DNA from 2 places in the Pseudarthrobacter sp. HLT1-7 genome. Region 1 is predicted to be linked to the other one. Evidence: predicted binding sites of a transcription regulator. Region 1 holds the regulator's gene; the other holds the start of a gene.
What was found. Region 1 encodes Rex, which represses fermentation and respiration genes when NADH is low (regulators of the CRP and FNR family bind a similar motif). Its sites were predicted from a motif close to CTTGTGAANNNNTTCACAAG; they were not measured.

Region 1 (8,897 bases):
TGGCGGGCCGCTGCGGGAAGAGCGAGCCGGGCACAGCCGCGACGGCGAGCATCAGCAGCAGGAACAGCGCCGTGCGCATGCTGGTCAGCTGGGTCCAGGCCCAACGGAGCATGCCCAGCGGGCCGAGCACCGGGAGGACAGCTTCCGCCTTGGCGGCGGCCACAGGGCTGGCGCCCTCGGGCGTGACGCCGGGGGCCGGGGACTTCTTCTCTACGTTCACTCGCTCGCTCATCAGATCGGCAATTTCACATCGTTTTGGAACCAGTACTGCAACGCGGAAACCCAGGTGCCCCACGCTCCGCTGGCCATCAGCAGGCCCAGCACAATCAGGATCCCGCCCCCGGTGCGCTGGATGGCGAGCCGGTGCTTGCGGAAGAAGGACATCACGCCGATGCCGCGGCGCACGGCCAAGGCAATCAGCAGGAAGGGAATGCCGAGGCCGAGGCTATACACGAAGGCCAGGAACGCGCCCTTGGCCGCCGAAGATCCGCCGGACAGGCTCAACAGCTGGACCGCGGAGAAAGTGGGCCCGATGCACGGCGCCCAGCCCAGCCCGAAGGTGATGCCCAGCAGGGGCGCACCCCACAGCCCGGCAGGCGGCCTGGCACGTATTTTGGCGTCCCGCTGGAGCCAACCAAAGCCGCCCAGGAAAACCACTCCCATGATGATCACGAAGATGCCCAGCAGTTGCGTGATCCAAGCATTCTGCGAGCCCGTGACCAGTGCTCCCAGCTGGCCAAATGCCCCGCCGAGCAGCACAAAGATCACCGAGAAGCCCAGGACAAAGAGCCCGATTCCGGCCAGCATGCGGCCGCGCTTCTGCTTCTGGAGGTCGACGCCGGTCAGGCCGGTGACGTAGCCCAGGTAGCCCGGCACAAGAGGCAGCACGCAGGGCGACAGGAAGGAGACGAGTCCGGCCAGGAGCGCCACGGGGATGGCCAGCAGCAGCGAGCCGCTCAGGATGGCTTCGGCGAAGGGGCTGTTCATGGTCTGCGCCGTCCGCTACTCGGCCACGGCTGCGGCGATGAGGGACTTGAGGGTGCCCTTCTGGATCTCGCCGAGGACGCGGGACGCCACCCGGCCCTGCTTGTCCAGCACCAGTGTGGTGGGAACGGCGCCAGGTGGGACGAGGCCGGAGACGGCAAGCAGCACCGCACCGTCCTTGTCGTTGAAGCTCGGGTAGGTGAGGCCGAAGGACTTGTCGAACGCGTCCGCAGTGGCTTTCTCGTCGCGGAGGTTCACGCCGAAGAACTGCACGCCCTGGCTCTTGAACTCCTGGTGCAGGGCCTCCAGCGAGGGCGCCTCGACCCGGCAGGGGGCACATGCGGCGAACCAGAAGTTGAGCACGGTGACCTTGCCCTGGAAGGCATCGGGCGTCACGGCGGTGCCGTCGAAGAGGGTGCCTTTGATGGCGATGGGGGTCTTGCGGTCCGCAACGGCGAACTCCGTCACCGAGCCGTCGCCGGCCACGTAGTTCTTGTTGTCGCCGGCCTTGGCCTGCTTGGCCAGCGCATCTTCCTGCGCGCAAGCGGAGAGGCCCAGCACGACGGCGAGCGCCGCGCCTCCAGCTGTCAGGACGCTGCGCCGGGTCAGTGCCGGGTGGCCAAAGGGTAGATGAGTGCTGCCCATGCTCAGGCCCCCGGGGTGCTTGAGGCACCGGGCAGGAGAACGGCAGCCGGCTCGCTGTAGTCGACGCGCACGAAGTTTCCGGCGTCGTCGAACACCAGCGATGTGAGCGAGGTGAGCGTGCATTCGCGTTTCCGCGGGTCATGCCAGAGCGGTTTTTTCTCCGCACTCAAGCGGGTGGTCCAGATGGGCAGCTGGTGGCTGACGAGAATGGCCTCTGCGTCTTCGCCGCCGAGTTCGATCGCCCGACGGCGGGCATCCTGGACGGCGGCGATCACCCGGGCCGCTTGTTCCTTGTACGGTTCACCCCAGGAGGGCCGGAGCGGGTTGCGCAGCATCGGCCAGTGCTTCGGCTTCAGGAGCTCGGCCTTGGTGACATGGACCCCTTCGAAGTAGTTGGCGGCCTCGATAATCCGGTCCTCGGTGGTGATCTGGAGGTTGAGCGCCTCGGCGATGGGCTGTGCCGTCTCCTGCGCGCGGGTCAGCGGTGAGGCGGCCAGGTGGACGATCTTCGCCCCCTGCACGGACCGCTCAATGAAATGCTCCGCAAGCGTCCGGGCCATCTCCCGGCCGAGCGCGGAGAGGTGAAACTCCGGCAGCCTCCCGTAGAGGACACCATCGGGATTGTGGACCTCGCCGTGGCGGAGCAGATGAACAGTGGCTTGGGGCATGTGTACCAGTTTCTCAAAGGGCAGGGGCAATGACGAAATCTTCTACGACAGGTAGAACTGACGAGTTTTGTGAAATGTTCCCCGGAAGTGGAATAAAAGATGCAAATGCATGTTTATACTGGGTGAGCAGTTAGTTGAGTCTTCAACTAATGACGCTTCGGTCAATGATCAAATCTGTCCCAACACCCGACTTCAAGGAGAACACCATGGCACTTCCCGTCAACGTCACCACCGGCACCTGGACCCTGGACAACTCGCACAGCGAGATTGCCTTCACCGTCCGCCACGCGGGCATCAGCAAGGTCCGCGGCCAGTTCAAGGATGCAGAAGCCACCCTGGACCTCGCCGAGAACGTCGCCGACTCGAAGGTCAGCGCCACCATCAAGACCGCGAGCTTCGACTCCGGCGATGTCAACCGCGATGGCCACGTCCGCGGCGAAGACTTCTTCGACGTCGAGAAGTTCCCGGAAATCTCCTTCGTTTCCAAGCACATCGTCCCCAAGGGGGACGTCTACGAACTCCAGGGCGAGCTCACCATCAAGGGTGTCACCCGCCCGGTGGCCCTAGAGACCGAATTCAACGGCGTTGCGGTTGACCCGTTCGGCAACACCCGCGCCGGCCTGTCCGCCGAGACCACCATCAGCCGCAAGGACTTCGGCCTGACGTGGAACGCGGTCCTCGAGGCCGGCGGCGTGCTGGTCAGCGACAAGGTAGCCGTCAACCTCGAACTGGCTTTCATCGCACCGGCTGCCTAGCCAGCATTCCTGGGCCGGCCTGGCGTGCAAATCGGGCCGGTCACCGCGGCTTGAAACCGCCGGCAACCCGCTTCATCCCCGCGATGGATCGGGTTGCCCTGTATTACCCCGGCCCGGCTGCCGCTGGACATGTTGCCGGACGCGCTGCCGAACGTGCTGCCGGACCACCTCGGGCCGCCTCGGGCCCTGATTTATCGGCGCCTCGGCATTGTCCGCAATCGGCTCAGATTCCTAGATATCGGCACATGCGCGGTCTACAGTGAGAGCCATGAGCAACCCCAGTGATGTAACTCCCCCGCAGCAACCGGGTGCCCAGCCGCCGCAGGGCAGCAGCGCTCCGCCCGCTGGCTCCGAGCCGCCCCAGGTAACACCGACGGTCCCGGAGGGTTACCAGACGCCGTCGGGCTCCGGCCAACCCCCGCAGGGCTACCAGCCGCCGTCGGGCTCCGGCCAACCCCCGCAGGGGTATCCGCAAGGCGGGCCTGCGCCGGCGGGCGGGTTCCGCTTCGAGATGCCGACAGGGCGTCCTAAGACCTTCAATGACGTTATGCCCCGGGGTGGCCTCTCCGGCATGTTCACCGTCACTGGGATGCCGACCGAACTGAAAGTTTCCTACTGGGTTTGGCTGATTGGCGGGCTTCTGGGCCTGCTGGGCGGCATCATCGTCCTCTTCGGATCATTTGTCCTCTTCGCATTCGCGCCTGGCGTGGGACTGGTGGTTCTGCTGCTGGCGCTCGTTGCCCTCGCGCTGGCCGCGGCCCAGATTGTCCTGGCCATGAAAATGAAGGAAGGCCATGAATGGGCCCGGTTTGCCCTCACGATCGTTGCCGGCATTTCCCTCTTGCTGAACATCATCAGCGCCGGCGCCGTGGACGGACGGGGCACCAACTGGTCCGGGTTCCTCATCAGCCTCGCGGCGACCGTATTGATGTGGCTGCCCAATTCCCAGGCCTGGTTCGCTTCCGTCCGGGGCCGCGCCTGATCCAGGGCCGGAGGGAAACCGTTTGAGGGTGGCTGAGAGGCCGTTGCAGGGCACCAGCCCCGCGACGGCCCCTCCGCTTGCACTGCACTGGACGCGTTGTACGCGGGCTGAGAATACCTCTCGGGAATGATCCGCGCAGCGACCGGCCCGCGGTACGGTGGAGATACCCATGCTGGGGGCAGGGCAGGATTCTGGTCCCGGTAGCCGCTCCAGACCGACATGCAAAAGGACCGCCATGAGTATCCCTCCCGTCCCGCCGGCCAACCCGGACGGCAATACGCCGGGCGAAAAGCCGATGCCGAGCTACGGCCAGAACGCACCCGCGGCCCCGCAGTACGGCCAGAACGCACCCGCCGCCCCGCAGTACGGCCAGGCTCCGCCTCAGTACGGGCAGGCCGAATACGGCCAGTCCCCGTACGCCCAGGGCCACCCCGGCCAGCCACAAGCCCCCGCCGCCATGCCGAAGCAGGTCAACATCGCGTTTTGGCTCATCGTCGCCTCCGGCGCGGTGTGGGTGATCTCGCTGCTGGTGTCCCTTGGTGCCCTGGACAGCGCCGCCATGCGGGACATGTTCCAGCAGCAAATGAGCGCCAGCGGCACCGACGTGGCGTACGAGGACCTCAAGCCGTTTCTGACGGGCACCATCCTCGTCTTCGCGGCAATCAGCGCCGGCCTCTACGCTCTCGTCGCCCTCAACGTCCGCAAGGGCAAGAACTGGGCTCGCATCCTGGGCACGGTCTTCGCCGCGCTGTCGGTCTTCAGCCTCTTCCCGCTGGGTCTTTCGACCCTGGCGGCCGTCCTCGGCATCGCGGGCATCGTGCTGCTCTACCTCCCCGCGAACTCGCCCTATTTCAGCAAGCGCCAGCCGTTCGCTAATCCGTACGGACAGCCGGGCGCACCCAACTAAACAGGCACGGCGCGCAGGGCGCGGGATCCGGACGGCCCGACTGAAACTAGTCGGCGTCCTCCGGGTTCTGCGCCCTTTGTGCGTGATACGCGAGGATCTGGAGTTCAGTGGCCATGTCCACCTTGCGCAGGTTCACCCCCGGCGGCACCTGGAGCATCACCGGGGCAAAGCTGAGGATGCTGCGGACGCCCGCGGCAATCACGCTGTCGCAGACACTCTGCGCCGCCGCTGCCGGCAGCGCCAGCACCACCATGTTGGTACCGGTGCGCTGCAGCACCGGCTGAAGATCAGCTGCGTCACTGACCCGAAGCCAGCCGACCTCGCTGCCCACCACCATCTGGTCGGCGTCGAAGATCGCAACGATGTCGAAGCCCCGGGATTCGAAGCCGCCGTACCGCGCGAGGGCCTTGCCCAGGTTGCCCGCACCGACAATCGCGACCTTCCAGTCCTGTGTCAGGCCGAGGGCCGCGGCAATATGCCGGTTGAGGTACTTCACTTCGTAGCCCACACCGCGGGTGCCGTAGGAGCCGACGTGGGAGAGGTCTTTGCGCAGCGTTGATGAACTGACACCCGAGGCTTCGGCCAGTGACTCGGAGGAGACCCGGTCCACCCCTTCGGCCAGCAACGTGGTCAGGGCGCGCAGGTAGATGGTCAGCCGGGATACGGCCGCGGGCGGAATCTGCTTGGCTGCAGCCCCCGTCCCCCCGTGCACAGCCTCGGGAGTTGAATCCAGCGAAGTCACTATCTGCTCCATTGCGTCGCGTTGTGCCTCCCACTCTAGAGCCCCGGCCGTTCGGCCAACAAAGCAAGCAGCTGTTCGGGCCACGCCGCGTCAGATTCCCAGCTGCAGGGCACTGCGCAGAGTCCGCTCCAGCCGGACTTCATCGATTTTCCAGAAATCCCGCTGGACACCGTCCACCAGCACCACCGGGATCTCCTCGGCAAACCGCTCACGCAACGCCGCGTCGTCATCCACCGACTGTTCGCTCCAGCCGATGCCAAGGGCTTCCGTGACCCGGCCGACGGCGGCGCGCGCGTCTGAGCAGAGGTGGCAGTCGGCTTTGGTGATCAGAACTACATCGGGGAGGGACGTGGGCGTAGGCATGGTTCCACGGTAGCCCGGCATACCCTCCGGCGTCGACGCACGGCACATCAGGCCCGGGCTCCGCGGCCCGGTCGACGGCAACCAGCCGCCGCGTTGGCTAGACTCAGGGAATGCCCGAGGAGAAGTACGTCGCCGTGGCCGGACAGCCTGCTGCGCCGCCGCAGCAAGGCGAGGCCGCTTTCTTCGACGTCGATAACACCCTCATGCGGGGCGCCAGCCTGTTCCATGTGGCGCGCAAGATGCACCAGCGCGGTGCTTTCACTGCCCGCGAGGCCGCCGGTTTTGCGTGGAAACAGCTGATGTTCGTGCTGCGCGGCGAGAATATGGATGACGTTCACGCCGTCCGCGACTCCGCCCTCACCCTGGCCGCCGGCATCACGGTAGAGGACGTCGAGGCGTTGGGCGAAGAGGTCTATGACGAGATGATCGAGTCCCGGATCTGGCCGGGCGCCAAGGCCCTCGCGGAGCAGCATCTCCGGGTGGGCCGCAAGGTCTGGCTCGTGACGGGGACGCCAATCGAGGTGGCCACCGTGATCTCCACGCGACTGGGCCTCACCGGCGCCCTCGGCACGGTGGGCGAGATCGTGGACGGGGCATACACCGGCAGACTGGTGGGCGACATTCTGCACGGCCCCGCAAAGGCAATCGCTGTCCGCGTGATCGCCGAGGCCGAGGGCCTGGACCTCAACCGCTGTTGGGCCTACAGCGACTCACACAACGACATCCCGCTGTTGAGCATGGTGGGCCATCCCGTGGCCATCAACCCGGATTCGCGGCTGCGCCGGCACGCCCGGGAGAACAACTGGCCGGTCTACGATTTCCGCTCCGGACGCCGCGCAGCGACTCTGGGCCTTAAGGCCGCCACGGCCGGCGGGGTCATCTACGGCCTCTGGCGGGGTTTCTCCCGCTTCCGCGGCCCTACCTTGTAGCCTGCGGGCACCTTTCCACTTGCGGATCCGCCCCGCGGCCCGCGACTGCCGCGCCAGTTTTCGCCGCGCTTTAATCCTGGCGCGGCGTTTCCTGCCGGGCGCTACGCGAATCCGCGCGTCGCCCGCGCGAAAGCGCGTCGCCAGGCCAAACCGGCGTCGCCAGCGCGAAAGGGCGTCGCCCGTCCGAATCCGGCGCGAAAACCCCAAAGAAAACGCCCGCCGCCTGGAAGGCAACGGGCATTCACATTCTGCGAAGTATCTCTACTTCTTATTGCGACGCTGGTGGCGCGTCTTGCGAAGCAGCTTGCGGTGCTTCTTCTTGGCCATACGCTTGCGACGCTTCTTAATAACTGAACCCACGAAAGTTCCTTACCGGCTAGATGCAGTACCTGCCTGTTGGGAAGGGTCCGCGGGCTAAGCAGCAGACTGAACAACGGACAGGTTCTTACAATGACGTAAAACGTTCCTTAACAGGGTACCGCCTCCCGGGGGCACACCACGACCGCAGGCACTCCCGGATGCCTGCAGTTGATATTCCGGCAGCAGCCGGCGCCGCGGCAAGACTCAGGCTGTTTCCGTGTGCCCGTCGACGACAGCACCCTTGAGATACTGCTCGACGGCGTTCTCCGGCACCCGGTACGACCGGCCGAAGCGGACAGCCGGCATTTCGCCGGAATGGACAAGTCGGTACACGGTCATCTTGGACACGCGCATGACGTCCGCGACTTCAGCCACGGTCAAGAACCGTGCGTTGGAGAAATTAGCCTCCGAAGACATTTCCGTATTCCTTTACTCAAGCGAACGGCAACCCCATTTGACTGACATGGCGGTGTGCCGATGCTGAGCCATCAAACAACCACGTGTTAGATACTCTAGGGGCTGATGATGCCAATGTGAAAGGCCTCCGCAGGAATCACCGGGGCTTTCCGCGGAATCCTCTCCGAGTGCGGCCGGCGGGTCAGTCCCCTGAGCCCAGCCCGGCTTCTGCGTAGTAGCCCTCGATGTGGTCCGCGACCAACGTGGCCGCTCGGCCGCCGTCGTGGGCGCTGATGGCCGCCAGAATGCCCCGGTGTTCCGCGCGGAGACGGGCCGCGGTGGAGTCCCAGTCGGGCAGGTTTCCGGTGAGCCGGCCCGCGTAGCCCTGAATGGCTTCGCGCAGGGAAGCCATCATGGCGCTGACCACGGCGTTGCCCGCGGCGTTGGCGAGCGCCAGATGGAAACGGACGTCCAGGTCGAGGAAAACCTCAGTACCCGCGCAGCTGTCCATCTGGTCCAGCAGCCGGCCGGCCTCTGCGAGGGACGGCGACTCCGGGCGGGCCCGTGAGGCCGCCCATGATTCCAGCAGCACCCGGGTTTCCACAATGTCCTTGACAGGCAGGTGTGAGGTGGCCACGTGCAGCCGGAGCGCCGAGCCCAGGGCGGCAGTGGGGTCGGCAATGACCACGGTGCCCGCGTCGGGGCCGGAACCCACCCCTGCCCGGAGCACCCCCATGGCCTCAAGAACCCGGATGGCCTCGCGGACGGAGGTGCGGGAGACCTGGAGCTGCCCGGCGAGGGACCGCTCCGCCGGCAGCCGTCCGCCCAGAACCAGCCGGCCGCCGGACAGTTCGCCCTCGATCCACTTCAGGACAAGCTGATGGGTACGCATGGCACCATCGTACTTGATGTGGTTGGACCACACCGCTAGACTGTGGTTGGACCACATCCCTGGTCGAGTTTCGCCAGGCATGCAGATACCTAGGAACACGAGACCTGCCCGGAGGCAACCATGACGCAGACGATCGAGCCCGGCAACCCCGAGGTGCCCACCACTCCCGCAGCCACCACGCCGGGCGGCCACCCGGCCGGCCCCGCGGCGGGTGCCCCGGCCGGCATTCTTCCGGCTGCCCTGAAGCGACGCGTCCCGAAGTACTCGGACCTCG
Region 2 (8,897 bases), on a different contig from region 1:
CGCAGGGCCGGCTGGCGATCGCTGTGGCGAGCTCCGCCGTCGTCCGCGCCGTTTACGAGGCGACCGTCCGCTACACGAAGGAACGCAACGCCTTCGGCGAACGGATCATCGACTTCCAGAACAGCCGATTTGAACTCGCCGACATCCTCACCGAGGTCGAGGTCACCGAAGCCTATGTGGACCGGGCCATCCTTGCCTTCAACGCCGGCGAGTTCGACGCCGCGTCCGCCGCCCGGGCGAAGCTGTGGGCGTCCGAGCGCGCCAAGTCCGTCACGGACCGCTGCCTGCAGCTGCACGGCGGCTACGGCTACATCCTGGAGTACCCGGTGGCGCAGGCCTATCTGGCTGCCCGGCTGCTGACCATCTTCGGCGGCACCAACGAAATCATGCGCGACGTCGTCGGCCGCACCATCGCCGGCTGAGCGCCCGCAACCAGCCAGCAACTACCAGAGGAACTTTCCTGACATGACCGTCCTGCCCATCACGATCTGGGGTGAGCCCGTGCTGCACCGCCGGGCCGCGGAAGTCGACGCCTTCGACGACGGACTCCGGACCCTGATCGCCGACATGTTCGAAACCAACGACGCCGCCAACGGCGTGGGCCTGGCTGCACCCCAGGTCGGGGTGGGTATACGGCTTTTCATCTACAGGTACGACAACGACGACGGCGCCCCGCCGTCCGGCGCCGTCGTCAACCCGGTGCTGACCCTGTCCAAAATTTCCGGCGCACTGCCGGATCCGGATGAGGAGGAGGAAGGCTGCCTGTCTTTCCCGGGCGGGCAGTATCCGCTCAAGCGCGCCGACTGGGCCCGGGTTCAGGGCTTCGACGGCGACGGCAACCCGGTGGACTTCGAGGCGACGGGCTGGTTCGCGAGAGTGATTCAGCACGAATTCGACCACCTCGACGGCAAGCTCTACGTCAACCGGCTGACGGGCCGCGACTCCCGCAAGGCAATGAAGCAGGCAAAGCAGAGCGGCTGGGGCGTGCCCGGGCTGACCTGGCTGCCGGGTGTGGATCCGGACCCGTTCGGGCACTGACCGGCATCTTCGTTAGTTCGTCGGGGGGTCCGGGCGTGGGGGCTGAGCGCTGGGGGCTGGGAGGGCACTGCTCAGGGACATGCCCCGCGCCGGAGTGCGCGGATGGACATAGTGTCATTCTGCCCAGTTCCGGGTGCGAAGAATGGGCATGTCCCGCTGGACTGGACAGCGGCCCGAAGGGACATGCCCCGCGCCGGAGTGCGCGGATGGACATAGTGTCATTCTGCCCAGTTCCGGGTGCGAAGAATGGGCATGTCCCCCGGCGTTAAAACGTCCTGGCGCTGCCTGAACCCCCGACGAACTAGGGAAAATGCCCATTAGGCGTCCTGCGTCGCCTGCATCCCGGCCCTGCGGCCTTCCTCAGGAAGCGCGTCCGACGGCGGCGAGGAGGGCTGCGCCGAGTTCGGCCGGCCTGGTGAACTGGGGCCAGTGCCCGGTGGGCAGGTCCACATAGTCGACCTCGCGGATCCGCCCGAGCTCCGCCACGAACGGGTGGCCTGCCCCGATCATTTCGATGAGCATGGAGGACGGGAACTCGCAGGCGATGACGGTCGCCGGGACGTCGTAGCGGCGCTCGTCGTGCAGCCGCTGCCGGTCCTGGGCTACGCCCTTCGGCTGCGGGATGGCGCGGGCCCGGAACATGGACTTCAGTTGATCGTCCAGGTCCGTGAGGTCTGCGTCCTCGAAAAGTTCCCACGGCGGAAGCGGCACGTCGTCGCCGTCGTCCGGAAGGTCGTCATTGATGACTCCGCCGTCGGCGAGCGGACCGCTGTCCACATAGATGGCCCGGGCCACCCGGTCCGGACGGGCATCGACGGCGCCGTGGATGATGGCACCTCCGCCCGAATGGCCCACCAGCACCACGGGGGCGTCGATTGCATCGATCTGCGCCACGACGGCGTCGATGTGGGTGCGCAGTCCGATCCCGGCCCGCGGCGCGTCGGCAGCTTCCAGCCCGGGCAGCGTGAGCGGGTGGACGCGGTGCCCGGCCGCGGCCAGCGGAGGCGTCACCTCCGACCATGACGAGGCGTCCAACCAGAATCCGGGTACGAGGATAATGTCCATGCCGGTACCCTACCTGACCCGGCGGGCCGGCGGCACCGGGCCGGCGGAGATTTCCGGGGTGCGCGGCGGCGCTAGCCCGGTTCCGGCCTTTCGAGGCCTGCCGCATGGTCCGGGACGTAGCGGAAGAGCTCCCGCGGCGGGCGGATGTAGTTGACGGCCTTGGGTCGTTCCGGAAGCGTGACCGGCTCCGTCCGCACTTCGGTGTAATCGACGTTGGAGAGCAGGTGGGCAATCAGGTTGATCCGGGCCCGTCGCTTATCCTCCGCTTCGACCACAAACCAGGGTGATTCCGCGGTGTCCGTCTGCATGAACATCTCATCCTTGGCCCGCGAGTAGTCTTCCCAGCGCAGGATCGATTCCCGGTCCATCGGCGATAGCTTCCACTGCCGCATCGGGTCATCCAGCCGGGACCTGAACCGGCGCTCCTGCTCCGCGTGGCTGATCGAAAACCAGTATTTGAACAGCAGGATACCGTCCTGGATCAGCAGGCGTTCAAAGACCGGGCACTGTGCCATGAAGCGCTTGTGTTCCGCGGGGGTGCAAAAGCCCATCACGTGTTCGACGCCGGCCCGGTTATACCAGGAGCGGTCCATCAGGACTATTTCCCCGGCCGCCGGTAGGTGCTCCACGTAGCGCTGGAAGTACCATTCGCCCCGCTGCCTGTCCGTCGGCGACGGCAGCGCCACGACCCGGGCAAAACGGGGGTTCAAGTACTCCGTGACCCGTTTGATGGCGCTCCCCTTGCCGGCGGCGTCGCGTCCTTCAAAAATCACCAGTACCCGCGCTCCGGTGCTGCGGACCCATTCCTGCAGCGCCACCAGCTCGGCCTGGAGGCGGACCAGCTCGGCCTCGTAAACGCTGAGCTTGAGCCGGGGCGGCCGCTTCGCCGCGCGTTTGGATTTCCCCTGTGGACTGGCGTTTCCCTTGCCTGAGCCGCCCCTGCGATGTGCCATGCTTCCCGTTCCAGTCCGTTCCGGCGTGGCGAAATTCGCTGCCGGGCCCAATTCTCGCCCAGCAGCCGCACGCCCACAAGAGGATACCGTCACCGAATGGCCGAATCCGTCTCCTATGCTTGGCCCATGGAAGCCTCAGCACCGACGGCGATGCAGCCCATCCTCACTCTGACCGTGAACCCCGCCCTGGACATCAGCACGTCAACCGGGAAGGTCATCAGCGGTCACAAGCTGCGCTGCAGCAGCAGCCGCCTCGATCCGGGGGGCGGCGGGGTGAACGTGGCACGGGTGGTGCAGCGGCTCGGAGGCCGGACCCTGGCGGTCTACACCGCTGGCGGACCCACCGGGGAAGCCTATCGGCGGCTGATAGAAGCCGAACGAATCCCCACCCTTGTAGTGCCGATCCAGGGGAGTACCCGCGAGGACTTCACCGTCGATGAGACGGCGACGGGCAAGCAGTTTCGGTTCGTGCTCCAAGGCCCCGAGTTGAGTGAGCCCGAATGGCGTCTGTGCCTGGCCGTGGTGGCGGATTCGATTCCGGTGGGCGGCTATGTCGTTGCCAGTGGCAGTCTTCCGCCGGGGGTTCCCGAGGACTTCTACGCCCGGGTGGCCCGGCTGGCACGGCTGCACAACGCCCGCTGCATCGTGGATACTTCCGGGCCGGCGTTGTCCGAGGCCCTTGCCGAGGGTGTCTTCCTGGTCAAGCCGAGCCGCCGGGAACTGGGACTGCATGTCGGTGCGACGCTGGAGAGCACCGAGCACCAGGTCGAGGCGGCCACGGCACTGGTGGCCGAGGGCTCCGCGGAACACGTCGCCCTGACCCTCGGTGGCGAGGGAGCGGTACTCGCCTCCAAGTCCGGGGTTCTCCGTCTGGCGGTGCCGAAGGTGCAGGTGCGGAGCACCGTCGGAGCAGGGGACAGTTTCCTGGCTGCCTTTGTCCTGCGGCTGGCGCAGGGGCGCACCCTCGAGACGGCGTTCCGGGCCGCCGTCGCCGCGGGCAGCGCGACGGTGACCACCCCTGCCACGGAGCTGTGCGGACGGGCGGATGTAGAGCGGCTGGAAGCCGAACTATCCGCCCAGCCGTTCCCGGTGTAGCCACCCGCCATGAAGCGGAAACTGGTGAGCCTGGTGGAGCTGGGCTGGACCCGTGTGGGCGGCAGCGCGGCCTGCGGCGGCCCGGCAACGGCCGGCCCTGTCAGGCTCGTCATCTCGGCGGACCGGTGAGTTGTGGAACGATTGTCGGCTGCCCCGGGCAGGACCCAAGAATCCGCTTCATCGCATCCTTCTCCGCCAGTGTCACCCACAGCAGATAGGCAGCCTTGACCGAAATCTGCCGGGCGACATAGTGGCAGCGGAAAGCCTTGTTAGGCGGCAGCCACGTGGCGGCGTCGGATGCGCTTTTGTCCTGGTTGGCGGGGCCGTCAGCGGCGATGAGGTTCAGTGGGTCGTTGGCGAGATGCTCGCGCTGCTGCGCGGTCAGCTGCTGGGCGCCCTTTTGCCAGGCGTCGCCGAGCGCCACAACATGGTCGATCTGCACGGCCTTGCTGCTCTCGGATCCCCGGCGGAAGGCGGTCGGGTGACCGGTATAAGGTTCCTGGAACGTGCCGGCACCTACCCGGCAACGGGAGCCTTCGATGAATTGTGCGTTTCCCAGATCGCGGCGGAGGATGTCGTTGCGGGTATCGCAGCCGTTGCGGTCCACGTCAAGCCAGGCCTGGCCGAAGGCGGCCCGGTCGTAGTTGTCCCTGGCCGCGCGGCCCCTGACCGGAAGGGAATCCAACGCGGCGGCAGCGGTCCCCGGCGGAACCGGACGGGGAGCGGGCACGGCCTTCATCCAGCCCGGAGCGAGGACGGGAGCCTCCCGGGGGCCGGTTGACCGCGGTTCCGCGGCGGCGAACTGGCCTGCCGTGAAGATCCAGCCCAGTCCCCCGACGACGGCAAGGCCAGCAAGTGCTACCAGGGCCCACGCCTGGCGGGAGCGGCGCCGGGCCCGGCGGAACCCGGCCCAGGTGACGGTCACGTCAGGCCGGACTTCATGGCTGGCCGACGGTCATGGCTGGCCGACGGTCATGGCTGGCCGAGGGTCATGGCGGGCCCGCCCTGGCGGGCCGGCGGGGAGGATTTTCCTGCACCGCAAGAGCGTAACTCAGGGCTCCGACGTTGACGTCTTTGTCCACAGTGTGGAGGACAGGTGGCAGCCAGCTGTCCCGGGACTGCCGCCGCGGTGCTACTGCTCCTTAATCACCCGCCGGAGATCCTCGTCAGCCAGGGCCATCAGGCGTTCGAGCTGTTGGACCCGGGCGTCGTCAACCTCGCCGACCGCACGCTTGGCGCGTGCATCGTCGAGAAGCCGCTTGGCCTCCTTGACGTTCTGCCGCGCGATGTCCAGCGCGTGTTCCAGTGCGGTTTCGTGCTCCACAGCCGAGTTCTGTTCCATGGCACCATTGTGCTGCCCTTTCCCGGCCGATTCCAGAGGATCGGCCGGGAAAAATGGATGCGTCCGGGCCAGGAGGCGCAGTGTGAAGCTTCCGCGATCAGACCTCTACGGGCAGTCCGGCAGCCTCGAGGATCGAGGCGGCGTCCCTGGCGGGGAAGGACGGCGGGTTCACACCGGCCATTTCCTCCATGACGCGGACCACCTGGCAGCTGTAGCCGAACTCGTTGTCGTACCAGACGTACAGGACGAGGTTCTTCTCGTTGGAGATGGTGGCCAGGCCGTCGACGATGCCTGCCCGGCGGGAGCCGACGAAGTCGGTGGAGACAACCTCGGGCGAATCGATGTAATCAATTTGCTTGCGCAGCTCCGAATGCAGCGACATTTCCCGCAGGTAGTCGTTGACCTCGTCCTTGCTGGTGCCGTTTTCCAGGCTCAGGTTCAGGATGGCCAGGGACACATCAGGGGTGGGGACGCGGATGGAGCTGCCCGTGAGTTTGCCCAGGAGCTCCGGCAGGGCCTTGGCCACGGCCTTTGCGGCGCCGGTCTCGGTGATGACCATGTTCAGCGCGGCCGAGCGCCCGCGGCGGTCGCCCTTGTGGAAGTTGTCGATCAGGTTCTGGTCGTTGGTGAAAGAGTGGACCGTCTCGACGTGGCCGTGCACCACGCCGTAGCGGTCGTTGATGGCCTTAAGTACCGGCGTGATGGCGTTGGTGGTGCAGGACGCGGCAGAGACGATCGCGTCCGAATCGGCGATCGAGCCGTGGTTGATGCCGTGCACGATGTTCTTGAGGTCACCCTTGCCCGGGGCGGTGAGCAGAACCCGGGAGACGCCCTTGCTCTGCAGATGCTGGGACAGGCCCTCGGCGTCGCGCCAGCGTCCTGTGTTGTCGACGACGAGCGCGTCGTGGATGCCGTAGGCGGCGTAGTCCACCGTGGCGGGGTTGTCCGAGTAGATAACCTGGACCTGGACGCCGTTGGCAGTGATCGTGTCGTTCCCGAGGTCCACCTTGATGGTGCCCTCGAAGGAACCGTGGACGGAGTCGCGGCGCAGCAGGCTGGCGCGCTTGGCCAGGTCGTTGTCCGAACCGCGACGGACCACGATCGCGCGCAGGCGCAGACCGTGGCCGCCGCCGGCCTTCTCGATCAGGAGGCGGGCCAGGAGCCGGCCGATGCGGCCGAAACCGTAGAGGACGACGTCGGTGCTGGTGCGGTTGTCGCCGCCACGCCTGCCGACGACCTCGGCGAGTTCCCCGCGGAGGAATTCATCGAGGCTGGCACCGTTGGCCTCGGCCCGGTACTTCTCGGTGAGGCGGGCAATGTCAATGGCAGCCGCGCCCAGGTCCAGCTCGGTCAGGGCATCCAGCAGCGGGGCGGTCTCTTCAAGCCGCAGTTCTTCCTTGCTCATCCGGCGGGCAAATCGGTGCGCCTTCAGGATGTTCATGGTGGACTTGTTGATCAGACTGCGCCCGTGGATGGACGTCACCACGTTGTTTTCGCGGTATAGCCGGCCGATCACCGGGATCATGGCCTCGGCCAGCGCCTCGCGGCCCATCCACGTATCAAGACAAGAATCTGATGTCTGGCTCACAGAACTACCTTCCTAAATTCCACCACATACGTCCGCGTATATGGAAGTCGGCCGCCGGAGGGTGTCCGGAACCTGGGCGCCGGCGGGGATTCGGTCCACCCCGGGCGCCTGCATGGTAAGCAAAGAAATAGCCACCGGCTGCGAACGCAGACCCGGCGGCAGAACTTCTACGTTCACCGTCCATTCTAGGGCGGCACGACGGCGGCCCGCGTCGCGTGACGCGTGAAATGACTCACACGGGCTCAGGGACACGTGAATCATCCGGCCTGAGGTGCCGTATTAGGGTGGAGCCATGTCAATCCTGTTCGTTCTGGCCCTTGCCGGCGTTGCCCTTGCCCTGCTGGTGCTCCGTCTGGCAGTGCCCGGCCTCCCGCCAACGAGGTTCACACGCAGGCTGTCGGCACTGGACCTGACGGCGACAGTGGCCGGGGCCCTGGGACTGGTTCTGCACTGCACCTCGATGTTCTTTCCCCAGGCTGTGGCCGCGATACCGGGCACGGAGGGCGTTATCGACCAGATCAACTCTTTGGGAACGGCCAGCAAGATCTGGTATGCGATACCTGCCCTGTTGGTTCTGGCGGGACTGCGTCGGCAGCATCTTGCGGCGCTGGCGCTCTTGGCCGCCTCTCTGCTGGCTGTTGGCATCACCATGTACAACGGCAGCGCACTGTCCGTCCACGTGGTCACCATCTTCGCCGCGGGCGTGATGCTTGCCGCTACCGTCTTTCTTCTGGCCACCCCGCCTTGGCAGCAGGAGCCCGCCACAGCACGCAGCTGAGGCGGCGGGCGCGGGACACGGCCACGGAAAAGTGCCGCGGACCCTCCGGTGGAGGGTCCGCGGCACTTGCTGCCGCCATTTCAGGCGGCACTTCCTGCGGGCGCTTCGGGCGCCGCTGTTGCGGTGGGTGTTACTTGGTGTTGACGGTGATTTTGGCGATGCCGACGAGCATGTCGGCTTTCACGGCGTCGGTCTTGAAGGTTTTGTTCAGCAGGCCGGCGGCGGTGTCGGAGATCAGCACCCGGGTTCCTTCCAGGACGGCGGTGTCGCCGGCGGCCTGGAGGGGCTTGAGGGTGGAGCCGTCAAGGTTGAAGATGTAGGCCTGCTTGGCGGCGATCTCGCCGTTGACCGCGACGTCACCGTAGAGCTTGGAGGTGCCCGGGTCGATGGTGAAGTTGGTCAGGTCCACCTTGGTCTCACCGGCGGAGAGGGAGAACCCGGAACCGGCGTGGCTGATCAGGCCCTGGACGAACGGGCGGTAGTCCTTCGCGGGATCGTAGTAATCGACCTTGCCGCCGCTGATCGGGAAAATCAGCGACCCGTCGGTCAGCGCCGCGGTACCCACCACCCCCGGGGTGAGCTTAAGGCTCTCCAGGGCCGCGGCGAAGGAGGCATCGAGCTTCACCGCGGTGGAGGTACCCGTCAGCGCCGGGATCGCGGCCAGCGGCTTGGCCTTCTCAACGGGCGCCGCGGCCGAGGACGAGGCAGCCGGCGCCGACGAGGACGTGGCAGCCGGGCTGCACGCCGCGAGGGAGAACATCAGCGAACCGGCAGCGGCAACGCTCAGGAAAGTCTTAGTTGACGTACGCATGGGAGTACTCCTTGAAATCAGTGGGGGTGTCCGGTCCCGCGGATGGTTCCTGCCGAGTAGCTCGGACGGGGCCGGTGCTTGTCTGTCAGGAGTACTTCGACAGCACACCGGCTACGGATGGGTTCCACCGTGTTCGTGACCAATCCGTGACCCCGCGTCCCGGTGCGCGGCCGCATCGCAGAGGGAAGACGGCCTGCCAGGCAGCCATCGGCGCGTCCGCACCTGAT

Region 2: AC50X6_RS07940 (glyceraldehyde-3-phosphate dehydrogenase) is a predicted target of Rex. The motif match lies at 7,301-7,320, and genes of this name have one in related genera.

Annotation. Positions count from the first base shown of each region.
Region 1 is NZ_JBWZCH010000007.1:126,462-135,358, reverse strand. Features, by position in the region: gene resB (cytochrome c biogenesis protein ResB) at 1-232, opposite strand, end outside; gene AC50X6_RS09190 (cytochrome c biogenesis CcdA family protein) at 232-987, opposite strand; gene AC50X6_RS09185 (TlpA family protein disulfide reductase) at 1,003-1,629, opposite strand; gene AC50X6_RS09180 (histidine phosphatase family protein) at 1,632-2,297, opposite strand; gene AC50X6_RS09175 (YceI family protein) at 2,504-3,052, shown strand; gene AC50X6_RS09170 (hypothetical protein) at 3,321-4,034, shown strand; gene AC50X6_RS09165 (hypothetical protein) at 4,270-4,941, shown strand; gene AC50X6_RS09160 (redox-sensing transcriptional repressor Rex) at 4,988-5,683, opposite strand; gene AC50X6_RS09155 (glutaredoxin family protein) at 5,774-6,046, opposite strand; gene AC50X6_RS09150 (HAD family hydrolase) at 6,157-6,975, shown strand; gene AC50X6_RS09145 (30S ribosomal protein bS22) at 7,237-7,335, opposite strand; gene AC50X6_RS09140 (helix-turn-helix domain-containing protein) at 7,540-7,752, opposite strand; gene AC50X6_RS09135 (FadR/GntR family transcriptional regulator) at 7,934-8,623, opposite strand; gene AC50X6_RS09130 (alpha-hydroxy acid oxidase) at 8,744-8,897, shown strand, end outside.
Region 2 is NZ_JBWZCH010000006.1:111,161-120,057, reverse strand. Features, by position in the region: gene AC50X6_RS07975 (acyl-CoA dehydrogenase family protein) at 1-422, shown strand, start outside; gene def (peptide deformylase) at 466-1,038, shown strand; gene AC50X6_RS07965 (alpha/beta fold hydrolase) at 1,399-2,103, opposite strand; gene ppk2 (polyphosphate kinase 2) at 2,175-3,056, opposite strand; gene AC50X6_RS07955 (1-phosphofructokinase family hexose kinase) at 3,183-4,151, shown strand; gene AC50X6_RS07950 (HNH endonuclease family protein) at 4,261-5,076, opposite strand; gene AC50X6_RS07945 (hypothetical protein) at 5,284-5,493, opposite strand; gene AC50X6_RS07940 (glyceraldehyde-3-phosphate dehydrogenase) at 5,591-7,081, opposite strand; gene AC50X6_RS07935 (hypothetical protein) at 7,374-7,859, shown strand; gene AC50X6_RS07930 (hypothetical protein) at 7,990-8,670, opposite strand.